DNA from 2 places in the Psychrobacillus sp. FSL K6-1267 genome. Region 1 is predicted to be linked to the other one. Evidence: riboswitches for the same ligand, from Rfam matches in the RefSeq annotation. Region 1 holds a riboswitch; the other holds the start of a gene.
What was found. Region 1 has a riboswitch for FMN ahead of ribE (riboflavin synthase). Riboswitches for the same ligand answer to the same signal wherever they lie in the genome.
Positions count from the first base shown of each region.

Region 2: linked by a shared signal. The riboswitch ahead of MHB55_RS08795 (ECF transporter S component) and the one ahead of ribE (riboflavin synthase) in region 1 are both predicted to bind FMN.

Region 1 covers NZ_JBBOOR010000001.1:2,879,344-2,886,998, reverse strand. The annotation lists gene MHB55_RS14780 (Na+/H+ antiporter NhaC family protein) at 1-320, shown strand, start outside; gene lipA (lipoyl synthase) at 415-1,350, shown strand; gene MHB55_RS14770 (YutD family protein) at 1,365-1,706, shown strand; gene MHB55_RS14765 (DUF3055 domain-containing protein) at 1,754-2,020, opposite strand; gene MHB55_RS14760 (DUF86 domain-containing protein) at 2,106-2,567, shown strand; gene MHB55_RS14755 (TIGR01457 family HAD-type hydrolase) at 2,554-3,318, shown strand; gene MHB55_RS14750 (YuzB family protein) at 3,517-3,753, opposite strand; gene MHB55_RS14745 (NAD(P)/FAD-dependent oxidoreductase) at 3,882-4,949, shown strand; gene MHB55_RS14740 (YuzD family protein) at 5,082-5,408, opposite strand; FMN riboswitch at 5,667-5,804, shown strand; FMN riboswitch at 5,908-6,045, shown strand; gene ribE (riboflavin synthase) at 6,169-6,804, shown strand; partial or broken gene ribB (3,4-dihydroxy-2-butanone-4-phosphate synthase) at 6,819-7,403, shown strand; gene ribH (6,7-dimethyl-8-ribityllumazine synthase) at 7,445-7,655, shown strand, end outside.
Region 2 covers NZ_JBBOOR010000001.1:1,761,287-1,768,941, reverse strand. The annotation lists gene MHB55_RS08810 (RecQ family ATP-dependent DNA helicase) at 1-1,296, opposite strand, end outside; gene MHB55_RS08805 (helix-turn-helix domain-containing protein) at 1,289-2,323, opposite strand; gene MHB55_RS08800 (ferredoxin) at 2,435-2,683, shown strand; gene MHB55_RS08795 (ECF transporter S component) at 2,835-3,428, opposite strand; FMN riboswitch at 3,583-3,717, opposite strand; gene MHB55_RS08790 (hypothetical protein) at 4,383-5,636, opposite strand; partial or broken gene sigX (RNA polymerase sigma factor SigX) at 5,629-6,171, opposite strand; gene MHB55_RS08780 (ATP-binding protein) at 6,217-7,655, opposite strand, start outside.

The sequences.
Region 1 (7,655 bases):
GAGCGAGTATCATCATGGCGATTGAGCCTCAATTATTGCTTCCAGTCTTAGCTGCTGTTTTAGCAGGAGCAGTTTTTGGAGACCATTGCTCACCAATCTCCGATACGACTATTATGTCTGCCACAGGAGCAGGTGTTAATGTAATTGACCACGTAATGACTCAGCTGCCCTATGCTATTATTAGCGCAATTATTGCAGCAGTAGGTTACTTGGTACTAGGCTTAACAAGCTCTGTCTTGATAGGGTTAATAACAGTTATAATTATAATTGTTTTGTTGTTTGCCTTTTGGTCGATTAGAAGCAAAAGAGTGGTTCAATAGTTCTGCCCGTTGATTTTAGAAGGTTGTTTGAATTCTAATAATATGGTACATTGACATCAGTAAAGTCAGATTAATGGGAATGGGGTATGGAATCGTGACAGCGTGTAAACCACCAAAAGAACAGCATGAACGCAAGCCTGACTGGCTAAAAATAAAGTTAAATACCAATGAGGATTATAAAGGCTTAAAAAAATTAATGCGTGAAAATAATTTAAATACAGTTTGTGAAGAAGCAAGATGTCCAAACATTCATGAATGCTGGGGATCGCGACGTACTGCGACATTCATGATTTTAGGAGCTGTGTGTACAAGAGCTTGTCGTTTTTGTGCTGTAAAGACAGGTCTTCCTAACGAGTTAGACTTGGCAGAACCAGAGCGAGTAGCAGATTCAGTTGTCATTATGAATCTAAAACACGTAGTTGTAACAGCGGTAGCCCGTGATGATTTAAAGGATGGTGGTTCGGAGGTCTTTGCAGAGACAATTCGAGCAATTCGTCGAAAAAATCCTTTTACAACTATTGAAGTATTGCCCTCAGATATGGGTGGTATTGAGCAAAACATTCGTAATATAATGGATGCTAAGCCGGATATTCTAAATCATAATATTGAAACAGTACGACGTTTAACTCCAAGAGTTAGAGCGCGTGCTCAATATGACCGATCTTTAGAGTTATTAAAACGTGCTAAGGAAATGCAACCGACTATTCCTACGAAGTCTTCGTTAATGCTAGGTCTAGGGGAAACATTTGAAGAAATTATAGAGGTTATGGATGATTTACGTGCTCACGATGTAGATATCATGACTATTGGCCAATACTTACAACCAACAAAAAAACATCTTAAAGTACAAAAATATTATTCACCAGCTGAGTTTGGAGAATTACGTAAAATTGCCATGAGCAAGGGCTTCTCTCATTGTGAGGCAGGACCACTAGTTAGAAGTAGTTATCATGCGGATGAACAGGTAAATGCAGCAGCGAAGCAACGACAACTGCAAGGTGAGGAATTACTAGCTATTCAAAATAGCTAATGGATGGTGAGCGAATGATTATTGCTGAAGGTTTCACTTATGAAGTGATTGAGGATTTTCGAGAGGCTTTTAAAGAAGAAGCATTTATAGAGCGTTATAGTGAGATTTTAACGAAGTATGATTATATAATGGGCGACTGGGGCTACGGTCAGCTTCGTCTAAAGGGCTTTTTCGAGGATCGAAATCATAAAGCAACATTTGATACGAAAATTAGCACTATGAAGGATTACTTATACGAGTATTGTAACTTTGGGTGTGCTTACTTTATTGTTAAAAAAACAGGGGTAGCACCAAAAACGGTCCCACTCGAACTAGTAAAAGATAAGAAAGAAAACCTTGAGCAAGATCAATTATGATCTGCTCAAGGTTTTTCTTTTTATAAAAATCTATACAATATTCCACTTTAGCTCAGTAATTCTCTTAGATAATCTCTTAGCTCCGTTGCTTCAGCTTCAGATCTATTAAAAACATGCTCTAAGTAGCCAGGTTCTTCCACATCATCCGACCCAATAATAGCTGATCGATTGTATTGAATGTCCATCACAAGTACCTTACCGAAAAATCGAGAACTCTGGACAATTGCTAAATCATATCGCTGGCTTTCTCCAGTAAATCCAACGAATCTTGTTTTTGTATCTTCGACGTCATCATACAAGAAAAATCGTTCCACCCTTGACACTCCTTCCTTACCTATGAATTATGGTACTATAGAATAGAACTATATATCAACTGACCAAGAATTAGGAGGCTGTGCAATGTATTTTGTGGACCGTAAAAGTATTGCAATGACATTGAAGCATATGAGAGAATTGCTTGACTTAATAGATAGTAAAAAAGATTGGAATGAAAATAATATAACGAAACTTGCATTAGAGCGAGTGGGACAAAATATGATTGAGTCCATTATAGATGTAGGTAACTCAATGATTGATGGCTTCATTATGAGGGATCCAGGTGGCTATGATGACATAATTGATATTTTGACTGATGAAAAAGTAATTACAGCTGAGATGGATGCGCCTTTAAAAGCTGTTATTGAAATGAGAAAAGAGCTTGTGAGACATTTCTTTTCCGTAGACCATAAGCAATTAGAAAGTGTTCTAGTGAAGAATCTCCCTTATTTACAACTGTTTCCAGAAAGAGTAGAAAATTATTTAATTAATGAGCTTGGGCCAGTTTCAGCATTTTTACCGGAGGACTCCGATGTCCGCCTATAAAGGATACTTTTTAGATTTAGATGGAACTGTATATAAGGGACTAACACCAATTCAGGAATCTGTAGATTTTGTACATTATTTGCAAAACAATGGGATTGAACCTTTTTTCGTTACTAATAACTCTTCTATGACTCAAAAGCAGCTACAAGCGAAGCTAGCGAAGATGGACATACATACTACTGAGGAGCAAATTATCTCTTCATCGATTGCAGCTGCTAATTACATTGCCGAGCATTATCCTGCAAAAAGCGTTTTTATGATTGGAGAGAAGGGCTTGGAGGATGCTTTATGTTCTGTAGGAATTGAGCCAACGGATGACTTAGCAGAGGTGGTTGTCATGGGAATAGACCATAAAGTCAATTACGAAAAGCTCGCACAAGCTTGTTTGTCAATTAGGGCTGGAGCGGCGTTTATCTCTACAAATAGCGACCACGCTTTCCCAAGTGAAAGAGGCTATCTTCCAGGGAATGGAGCCTTCACCAAATTAGTAGAGCATTCTACAGGTGTTGAACCTATTTTTACTGGAAAGCCGCAACCGTTTATGCTTGAGTTTATTCAAAAAAAGTATGGGTTTAAAAAAGAAGAGATGGTGATGATTGGAGACAATTATCAAACAGACATATTAACCGGCATTCACATGGGAATTGATACTGCTCACGTCAATACTGGAGTTAATAGAACGGAAGAAGTTCAAATGTTCCTTCAAAAACCGACTCATTTTTTAGAAACTTTACATGACTGGATAAAATAAAACACCATTCATTGTTTGGAAGAACAATATAATAACTGTATTAAATAAGGTATTCCTGTTGAGCTTAGAACAGAGAATACCTTATTTCTTTTTCTCACTCATAAATGGAGTAATGCTATTTATGGAATGAATGTATGAAATTGATTTAATAGATTAAAATATATAAAAGGTATCGAGAGAATATCTTCTCGATACCTTTTAAAATAATGGATTTTCTTCAATGTATTTATATATTTTGGCTACAAGATCTTCGGAAGATTCACCCTCTACCACATCACCGTTCACTATGGCGAAAAGTGTTTCGGAACATAGGGAACAATAGCTAAGACAGCCATATTCTAGCACATCTAAATCAGGATCCTGTTCTAATATATCAAAAGCTTCTTGTGAACCATTTGCAAGGTTGCTTATACAAAATTCAACCATTGGATTCATAGCTGTCACCTCACTACATCGTCATGCTACTCTATTTTTTTATAAAGGTCAATTGTGAAGTTTTATTGTGAAATGTGTCACAATCATTTATAATTTGAGGAGACATTGAAACAAAAGGGAGAATATTTATGCGAAAATTAGTATTGTTAGGTGGAGGATATGGGAATATGCGCGTATTACTACGCCTATTACCAAATAATTTGCCAGATGATGTAGAACTCACATTAATAGACCGTACACCATTTCATAGTTTAAAAACAGAATTTTACGCGTTGGCAGCAGGCACATCATCTGATCATGAAATTAGAGTGGCTTTTCCAGAGAGTGACAAGTTAAAAATTACTTATGGAGAAATTGAGAAAATTGATGTAGAAAACAAACAAGTAATTTTACAAGATGAAAAAATAATTCCATACGATGATTTAGTAATTGGACTTGGCTGCGAAGATAAGTATCATAATGTTCCAGGGGCAGATGAATTTACTTATAGCATTCAAACAATTGGGCGCTCTAGAGACACATACAATAAGATTGGTGGATTACCAGCAGGTTCTGTTGTAGGAATCGTGGGGGCAGGTCTAAGTGGAATCGAGCTTGCGAGTGAGCTTCGTGAAAGTAGACCAGATCTAAAAATTAAATTATTTGACCGTAGTCCTCGAGTATTAAGAGACTTTCCAGAACGCTTAAGTAATTTTGTACAAAAATGGTTTGATACAAATGATGTAGACGTGATAAGCAATTCGAATATCACAAAAGTGGAACCAAACAAATTATATAATCATGATGAAATAATTCCGGTAGATGTTGTAGTTTGGACAGCCGGTATTCAGCCAGCTGCTCCTGTTCGTGCTTTACCTGGAGAGAAGGACAAAACTGGTCGCATCATCCTTACTCAATATCATGATCTACCAAGTTACGATAATGTCTTTGTAGTTGGTGATTGTGCATCCTTGCCGTTTGCTCCAAGTGCACAGCTAGCAGAGGAACAGGCAGAGCAGATTGTGAAAGTACTGCAAGCACGCTGGAAGGGTCAGCCACTACCAGAAAAAATGCCAGATATTAAGCTTAAAGGCTTTATGGGATCTCTAGGTAAAAAGCAAGGCTTTGCTTATTTGGCAGATATCTCTGTTACTGGACGTATTGCAAGATTGATGAAATCAGGTTTACTTTGGATGTATAAACGCCATAACGGATAAATTAAAAAAGCTTGGAAACGTGGAGTTAAACGCGTTCCCAAGCTTTTTATTTTTTTTATAAAATGCTTTCTCTGGGAAAAAGCATTTTACTTAATAAGCTTATTTGAGTACTTTTTGAAATGATACTTCACGTTATTCTGCTATATAACCGTACTTTTCGAGGGCAGAGAATACAGGCTTTAACTGAATATAACCTTCCCCTATAACTTCCTCGTTTATCATTATTAATGGGTAGAAAAACTCATCATTTGCAATTTGATTGGCAATTGACAGTTGTTTTTCGTCTTCTATTGGCTTTTCTATATCAATATATAAAAATGTTAATTGATGATCAGGAAATTTTCTGGTAATTGCAGCTTCTAACCATTCATACGTGTCCTTAGAAGAAGGAGCATTCACACAGCTTGCACATACTATATCGGCACCGTAAATTTCTACAGTGAGTTTTTCTTGTGCCATAAAATACTTGTCCCCTTTAACTTATATATTATTTTACCCATCTATATTATAAAGGGGATACGGAAATACTGTCAAAAAGCGAATATCCTTTAAATGATAGAGTTTAAATATAATAGCTTTAGTCATGATTGTTTCATGCACTAACGGTTGTTGATTTAGTTAGTCTGAAAGTCCAGGAATGCAAATCAACTAAAAGGTGGTAATACGAAGAAAGCCTCTACGTCGAATTTTTATGATACAATACTAATCAAATAGAATAATTTCCTTCGGGGTCGGGTGAAATTCCCAATCGACGGTGTTGAGATTATATCTCTAAGCCCGTGAGCCGCTTTTAGTGTGCAGGATTTGGTGCGAGTCCAAAGCCGACAGTTATAGTCTGGATGGGAGAAGGAGTAAGCAAAACATTTTAAAATGGCAATTTTAAAATGTATTTTTTGCTATGCACTTTCATCCCATCACAACCGTGTTGGGAATTTTTTTATTTTACAACAATTTTATATTATTCCTTCGGGGTCGGGTGAAATTCCCAATCGACGGTGTTGAGATTGTATCTCTAAGCCCGTGAGCCACTTTTAGTGTGCAGGATTTGGTGCAAGTCCAAAGCCGACAGTTATAGTCTGGATGGGAGAAGGAAGCAACGCAAGTAGACTTTTGAAAATACATATTCACTAGTCTTATTTGACGAAGCCAAATTTACCTCTCATCGAAACTCCGACAATAAATGTTCGGGGTTTTTTATTTTGAGAAAGAGGTGAGGAAGATGTTTACAGGGATTATTGAGGAGCTAGGGACTGTTCAGCAGATGAATATGTTTACTCAATCGATGGAAATTTCCATTGGAGCTAGCAAAATTTTAGAAGATGTACAGCTTGGCGATAGCATTGCTGTAAATGGTGTGTGTCTAACTGTTAAAAAGTTTACGAATGATCTGTTTGTGGCAGATGTGATGCCTGAAACGGTTAAATCGACAAGCTTACAGCAACTTAAAAAAGGTTCAACAGTGAATTTAGAAAGAGCAATGTCTGCAAATGGCAGATTCGGCGGTCATATTGTTTCTGGACATGTCGATGGTGTTGCAACGATTCTTCGAAAGAGACCAGCTTCCAATGCAGTATATATCGACTTAGCAATGCCAAAAGAATTGCTTTTTAACTGTTTAATGAAGGGCTCAATCACCATTGATGGTACAAGCCTGACGATTTTTAATGTAACAGATTCTATAATTACTGTTTCTTTAATACCACATACATTCAAGGAAACTGTGCTTGGCTTAAAACAGACTGGAGAAATTGTCAATATTGAAACGGATTTAATTGGCAAGTATGTAGCAAAGCATCTAGCCAATCAAAATACAGGAAAAGTGACTGTTGATTTCTTACAAAAAGCCGGATTCTAAAGGAGTGGAATGAAATGAATACTATAGACGAAGCAATCGTTGCATTAAAGCAAGGTGAAATCATCATTGTAGTCGATGATGAAAATCGAGAAAATGAAGGTGATTTTGTCGTAATAGGTGAGTATGCAACACCTGAAAACATTAATTTTATGGCAGTGCATGGTCGTGGCTTAATATGCACACCCATTTCAAATGAAATTGCAGAAAGATTGTCATTAGACCCAATGGTAAATAAGAACACGGATTCACATCAAACAGCCTTTACCATTAGTATTGATCATAAATCAACAACAACAGGCATTAGTGCATTTGAACGATCTTATACAATTCTTGCACTATTAAATAATCAAGCTGTAGCAACAGATTTAAACCGTCCAGGACATGTATTCCCTCTTATCGCAAAAAAAGGGGGAGTTATAGAGCGTCGTGGTCATACAGAAGCAGGTGTAGAACTAGCTAAATTATGTGGTTCAAAAGAAGTCGCTGTTATTTGTGAGATTATGAACGAGGACGGTACAATGGCACGCATGCCACAACTTGAAAAAATTGCAGAAAAATTTCAAATGAAGTTTATTACGATAGAAGATTTAGTGAAATACACAGAAGCGAATTATAAAGCTTACGTAAAAGGAGAATGAGCATGGGACAAATTTTTGAGGCACAGCTAGTCGGTACAGATTTAAAAATAGGAATTGTAGTAGGAAGATTTAATGAGTTTATTAATGACAAATTATTAAGCGGTGCACTAGACGGTTTAAAACGTCACGGAGTTGAGGAAGGAAATATTGATATCGCTTGGGTGCCAGGAGCATTTGAAGTACCATTTATCGCAAAGAAAATGGCAAATACGA
Region 2 (7,655 bases), 1.1 Mb from region 1:
TAAAGGCTTGTCTATCAGCTTTTGATCGAAATAGGCAATTACCTGTTCCCTAATACAATTCTCATTTTGTAATAGCGTGTACAAGCTTTGAATTTCTATCCATTTTTTTTGTCGAATATTCTTAAACAGTTCTATAGTTTCCTCTGTTGACAATACCATTTTCCAATAATCTAAAATTCTTTCCGTTGTTTCAGATAACTGCACCTGATTTTCATTGGTCTGATATGCAAGGATAATATCCTGTTCGTCGGGAAAATCCTGCATCGCAACAAAATAAGCTTGTTCTACATCGGATAACATATAAAGAATGGAGGCAATGGACTGTTTTCCGTCTCTACCTGCCCGTCCAACCTCTTGCATATAATTGGCAACGGAGGTTGGTATATGATCATGTATAATTTGTCTAATATTATCCTTATGTATACCCATTCCAAAAGCATTCGTAGCACAAATCCAATCTAAATGGCCTTGTTGGAACTGTTGCTGAATGAGAATACGGTCATCTTGATCCATTTTAGAATGATAATAAGCGACTCTGATGCCCTTTTTTTGTAACTCTTCTGTATAAAATTCAGTTTTTTTCCTCGACTGACTATATAATATACCAGGTCCAGTAGTGCTAGTAATCCTATTTAATATCCATTCTACCTTTTCTTTTTGGCTCTCCACCTCATGTGCTTCGTAAGCAATATAAGGACGATCCAAGGAATGAATATATTCAAATGGCTGTTCCATTAACAAGGTAGTTTTTATATCTTTTACAACTTCCTTTGTGGCTGTAGCAGTTAAGGCTAGCACATTTGCCTTTCTTAACGATTTAAGCGACTCAGAGATCCTTAAATAATCAGGTCGGAAATCAAATCCCCACTGGGAAATACAATGCGCTTCATCAGCAACTATAAAAGCTAAATTTAAACTAGCTAACCTTCTTTGAAAACGCTCATTCTGTAACATTTCAGGTGATGTAAAAATAAATTTATAATTTTGTAAACCAGATAACGCCTTTTCTCTTTGCTCGAAGGATAAAAATGAATTGATGGCCACTACTCTTTTTTCTCCCATCATTTTTAACTGCTCTACCTGGTCCTGCATTAAAGAAAGCAAAGGGGATACTATTAGCACCGCTCCATTCTTTAAATATGCTGGTAGCTGGAACAGCAACGATTTACCCATCCCAGTGGGCAAAATAGCTACTACATCCTCTCCAGCTAGGACTTTTTCGATTATTTCCTTCTGTCCTTCTCTAAAATCTTTATATCCAAACCTTGTTTGAAGAATGTGTTGAAGTTCATCCATTTTCTTTCTCCCCTTTAGCTAAAGCCAGTCTAATTTGAAAATAGCTTAACTCAGGTATGTTCTCGCGAATTAACCTCAATTTTTTGGTTTGATGTTTATTGGAGAATTCTAGCACTTTTTTTATTTGGTCGTTCAATATAAATGATGTCAATGATAAACTTCGATCAGCTGCTGCTATTTCTATTAAGTGATCTTCGATTGTATTTGCTTTTAAAGATCTTAGGGCAGCGATATCTTGGATAGAGTAACCTTCCTTTAAAAGCTGTTCGGTCTTTAAAGCGGATTGTGTTAAAGGACTATGTACAAAAATCTCTTTTGTTAAACCTATTAAATCTGGATGACTTTCTTGATTGATGTTATCTAAGACAATATGCAACGCTTCTACAAATTGAAGCTTCATATCTATAATAGATTCTCCACACTCCAGTGCTAATTGCTCCCATGTGAGCCCACTAATGTGATAACCGCTCATTCGATAGACTAATAGTATACGATGTATTTCCTGTAACTCAGCAATTTGAAGTAAATGCTCTAACTGACTTTTAAAGTCCTTTTGAAATGTTGATGATTTATAGTCTCTCCCTCGTAAGTAATCTTTCACAAACTGGTGAACCGAATAATCTTTTTGATTGGGAATAAATCTAGTTTCATTTTTATTAAAATAAGATAGTGTTTGGACTACTAATTCTAATCTTGACCAGAACAATTTTTCATTTCCCCTTAGCTCCCAGCCATTAAACAAAGGTTCTGTATATCCAGTTAACTGTTTTAAACCTTTATGACTAATCCTTAGTAGAGAATCTTCCTCTTCAATCCAGTTGTTTTGTTGGAGTTTAAACAACTGCTGCTTATATTCTTCTTGTGTTAACTTCGGATAAATAGAGAAAAAACGATGTAGATTAAAATAAGTGACATCTTGAATGGTTTGTCCAGATTTTATCCCTTTTAATAAGTAAAAGGAAGCCATTGCTGACCGTTCCCCATTAAATTTTTGAATAATATTTAGTAATAGTTGGCTAAAATACAATTTAAATACCTCACAGTTTGAAAGTATTTTTGTTGAAAAGAAACGTAAACAGCTTTAGAATGAATAAGATAGCTAATTCTTATAAGTAGAATTAAAGGAGAGAATATACTAATGGCAAAATATACTATAGTAGATAAAGATACGTGTATCGCATGCGGAGCTTGCGGAGCAGCTGCTCCAGACATATATGACTATGACGATGAAGGTATTGCCTTTGTTATTTTAGATGATAACACGGGAACAACGGAAGTTCCAGAGGAACTGATGGAGGACATGGAGGATGCATTTGAAGGCTGCCCTACCGATTCCATTAAAGTTGCTGAAGAATCATTTGAAGGCGACGCTCTAAAATTTGAATAGTATATTAATGCCAAGAAGGATGACTAGCTCATTTTTCTTGGCTTTTTATATTTCTATAAACTTAAGTGGCAGGTTAATGCTATACCTACAAAAAAATAAAAACCGCAGACAAACTAGAAATTGTCTAGTTTGCCAGCAGTCATACATATCTTTAATTTATATTTGGAACTTTAAACGACTCGCTCACCTTGTCTAGTATAGGCTTCAATCGTTTAAATAGAACAACCATAACAATTGTAACTATAATACCTTTTATCAGATTAAACGGTAAAATACCGTAAATGATAGAATTAAATAAAGCTGTTCCTGTTTCCGCTGGGAAGTTTAAAAAGTACGAATACATTGGTAAGAAAACGTAATAATTTAACAGGCTCATACCAAGAGCCATACAAACTGTCCCGACGCCTAAGCCGTAAGCAATCCCTTTAGAGGAAGAAACTTTACGATAAATGACATAAACAGGTGTCAAAAACAAAATACTAGTTGCGAAGTTAGCCATATGACCGACTGGAACGCCTGTGGGACTTCCTGAAAAGAACCAATCTAGTACGTTTTTCATGAAAGCTACAATGATTCCTGCAACTGGCCCCATTGTGATAGCAGCAATTAACGCTGGGATATCACTGAAGTCAATTTTCAAATAAGCTGGTAAAACTGGTAACGGAAATGCAAGCAGCATTAAAACGAAAGAAATACTACTTAGCATTGCGATTGCAATAAGCATTCGCGTCTTACTTTTTGCCATAAATCCTCTCTCCTTTTGCGATTCACTCCACAAGAAGAAAGGTTCAGTTCGTTATCAATACTCAAAAAATCCCTTAAGCAAATAAAGCTTAAAGGAGAAAAAGGTACACTTAAATAAGCGTATCCGTATAAGAGCATACGAAAAACGACTGCACCTTCACCTTCTCCCATCCAGACTATACTGTCGGCTTTGGAATTTAACCAAATCCTGCCTTTTACGGCTCGCGGGCTCAAGAAAAAACTCTTCTAATACCGCCGATCGGGAATTTCACCCTGCCCCGAAGATGAATCAATATTTTATTGTCATTCAAGATTATCTCGAATTACAATCATTTTATCAAACTATATTAATATATGCAATACAACTGTTTCGATTTAAGTATATTAACAGATGAATCTTTTTTATGAAATTAAAATACAGTGATTTTTGTTCACCTTAATATATAACTGTAATAAATAACTCTTTCCGATTATAAAACTCGTCCGAACGGTCATAATTTTTCTATCCGGTCATAACTCTCGTCTGAACGGTCATAAATTTTTCTATCCGGTCATAACTCTCGTCCGAACGGTCATAAATTTTTCTTTCCGGTCATAACTCTCGTCTGAACGGTCATAAATTTTTCTATCTGGTCATAAATCTCGTCCGAACGGTCGTAAATTTTTCTTTCCGGTCATAACTCTCGTCCGAACGGTCATAAATTTTTCTATCCGGTCATAAATCTCGTCCGAACGGTCATAAATTTTTCTATCCGGTTATAAAACTCGTCCGAACAGTCATAAATTTTTCTATCCGGTCATAACTCTCGTCCGAACGGTCATAAATTTTTCTATCCGGTCATAAAACTCGTCCGAACGGTCATAAATTTTTCTATCCGGTTATAAAACACTTTTTTCGAATAAAAAACCCAATAAAAAAATCGACCGACTAATTAGTAGGTCGACTCTTTATTATTCAGTAGTTCATCATGTACCCATTAGGGCCAATTGGGATTGGTAAAGTAGCTGTCAAATCAAATCGATCCCATTGCTTCTGTACAACATTTTCTAGACGAACTGTTTTATCGAAGCTTGCAGCTGTTAAAGTAAAGGCTTCAATCATAAGAATAGAATCTTCATATTCCAATGTTGCCAAATCTAATGCTTCGTCAAATGTTATTACAACCGTGTTGTCTTCCTCTGATACCTCATAACTAACATTTTTCGGTACTACAGTCGTATAAAGATCATTTGCTGATTTTGGCATATCTTTAAAAGCATTCTCAAACTTAGCATCCTTTGGAACAAGGAATGTCAGTCCGCTATTCATTGTGTGTTTAAAATACATTCGTTCTTTGTTTCCGCTTGCCAATTCCTTTTTCCCTATTACTCCTACTTGGTCCCAATTGATAGCTGTGCCATCCTCACTTAATCGTTCTAGGAAGGAAAAGTCCTTAAAAATATGACGAATTGTATCAGTATACACTCCGGAAGTAGCTGAAGCAGCATCATAACCATGCCCTTTAGGTAAATAGTGTTGAAGCGTATCGCCATCTGAAACTAAATTACCTTGCAAGGGCAAATATTCCTCGAACCCTAGAGCAGATTCATCTATAGTGCTTGCATATTTTTCATATAACTGAAGACTATTTGGCAATCCGTCAGTAAAATCTTCGTTTATTTTATCCTTAGGTATAATTATTGTGATTGGGTAAGCTTCTGCCCCTTCTGTTACAGAAAAATGAAATGGAATTCCATCATTTAAATCATCTTCATATACAGTTCTAGCGTTGTTAAAGGCTTGAACGGGCACTAATTCACTTTCGACAGCTAAAGAATTGACTACATCATTTGAATTTTCTATAGCCGCATCTTCCTTGGCTTCCATTCCGCCCTCTGTTGTTTCTACCTCAGAGGCAGGAGCAACGTCCAACGTTCTCAATATGTCCGATTTGTCTGTAGCCTGTTGCTGGATTGCAGATTTTTCACTACTTGTACCCAAGTATGAAGAAATTAAGAACGTTAACAACAAAACAGAAGCAACAGACACTAAAAGTGGCATCCATTTAGAAAACCATTTATTATTTCGTATGACTTTATTTAAATCGGAAGAATCCATTTCTAACTTCACTCGATTGTATACTTCATCCTTCGAACGATTATCTGTGAACTTGGGCATGTTGTGTAAGAGCTCATCTATCGCTTTATTCTTTTCTTCTTGATTACTCATGTAAAACATTACCCTCCTTTTGTTTATCAGATAATTTTTCTCGAAGTGATTTAATAGCTCTATGCTGAGTAGTCTTTACCTTACCTTCTGTCCAATTTAATACTTGTGCGGTTTCAGCAATGGACAGCTCTTGAAAATATCTCATAATGACTACCATTTTCTGATCTCCAGTACATGTATCTAAAGCTAGTAGCAAGGCTTTCATTTCATCATTTAAAACAGTAAAATCCTCCGGCAACATGTCTTTTGATGCAAGCTGTGTAGATTCCCAGTCAAAAGCATCAAACATTCTTTTCTTTCTAACGGAATGCTTTCGAAAATGATCAATAGCTACATTTTTTGCAATTGAAAATAACCATGTTTTCTCGGAGCTTTTTCCCTCAAATTTACTGTAAGCTCTTAGAACACGAACATAAACCTCCTGGACCAAGTCTTCCGCAGTTTGTCTATCTTTAACTAGATAGATCAAAAACTGAAAAACGTCTTGATGATAGGTATCATACAAGCGGTGGAAAACGGAGTCATTCATAATGCTCCCCCCGTTCTTTCAATTAGTCGTTTCATCTCCCGATTTGTTACATTAGCTTAATGGCAATTGAATAATAAATGTTGTGCCTACCCCGACTGTGCTTTCTGCTGATAGGTGACCTTCGTGTCTTTCGACTATATTTTTGGCAATAGCAAGGCCGAGGCCAGTGCCAGCTTTCCCTCTAGTTCTAGCTTTATCGGCTTTATAAAACCGCTCAAAAATATAAGGTAAATCCTCTGCAGGTATACCAAATCCAGTATCTGATACCTTTATAATGATTTGGTTTTTGGATTTCTCTAACAGTACGGAAACAGAGCCTTCTTCCGGAGTATGTCTTAAAGCATTATCAATTAAGTTCGTTAAAACCTGTTCCATACGATCTTCGTCTATCTCAATTTCGATTAATTCCTCAGAAGGTATATTGTGATCAAACTTTAAGCGAACGTTACTTTCTTTCGCAGCTTGGTCAAATTTTTGGGTAATCCTTTCGATTGCCGAAACAATTTCTGCTTTTTCTTTGTGTATGCTCAAATAACCTGATTCAAGTCTCGCTAAATCTAATAACTCTGTTACAAGTCTACCCATACGTTTAGATTCATCATAAATAACCCGAATCATTTCATTTTTGTCTTCTTCTGTCGTGACTATTTCATCGATAATGGCTTCACTGTATCCTTGCAGCATAGAAATAGGTGTTCTTAGCTCATGAGAAACATTAGCGATGAAATCTGAACGCATTTTGTCTAATCTATGTTGCTCAGTCATGTCGCGCAATACGACCACTGCCCCACGAACAGATTCATTGCTATAAAGAAGGCTGATCGACACAGAGAAGTATGATCCTCTTATTTCTAATTCCTCATCTAATTCTTCTTCTAAATGCAATACATGCTCTAGAAGATGCTGAAGTTCATCAGGTAAATCTGATTTGTTAGCAATGTCATTTTCTTCATGCCATTTATTTAACAGTTGGTCAGCCTGTGGATTACTAACCTGTACTTGAAATTCTTTGTTGAACGTAATTACGGCATCTGTCATAGAAGTGAGAATACTTGAAAGCTGTTCCTTTTCCTGATTGATTACCTCCACATGATGCTTTAATTGCTTACCCATTCTGTTAAATGCAGAGCCAAGCTCCCCTATCTCGTCTCTTTGCGTATAAGGTACCTTCGTTTCAAAGTTTCCTTTTGCTAGCTCTAAAGCCGCCTCACGCATCGATCGAAGGGGAGATGTGATTTTAGAAGAAAGAAAGAAAGTAAGCAAGGTTGTAAGTAACAGAGCTATAAATCCAGACAGAAATACAATTTTTGTTGTATTATTAGAGGTTTTATTTACAACTTCTAAGCTTTGATAAATAAAAACTGCTCCATGAACCTGTTCGTCAGCTTCTAGAGGAGATGCCAAAATTATATAGTTTTCCATTCGATTTTCTTCTGTCATGGATGGCATTAGCATTTTCTTAATAATTGTTTTATCCGAAGTATAAATCT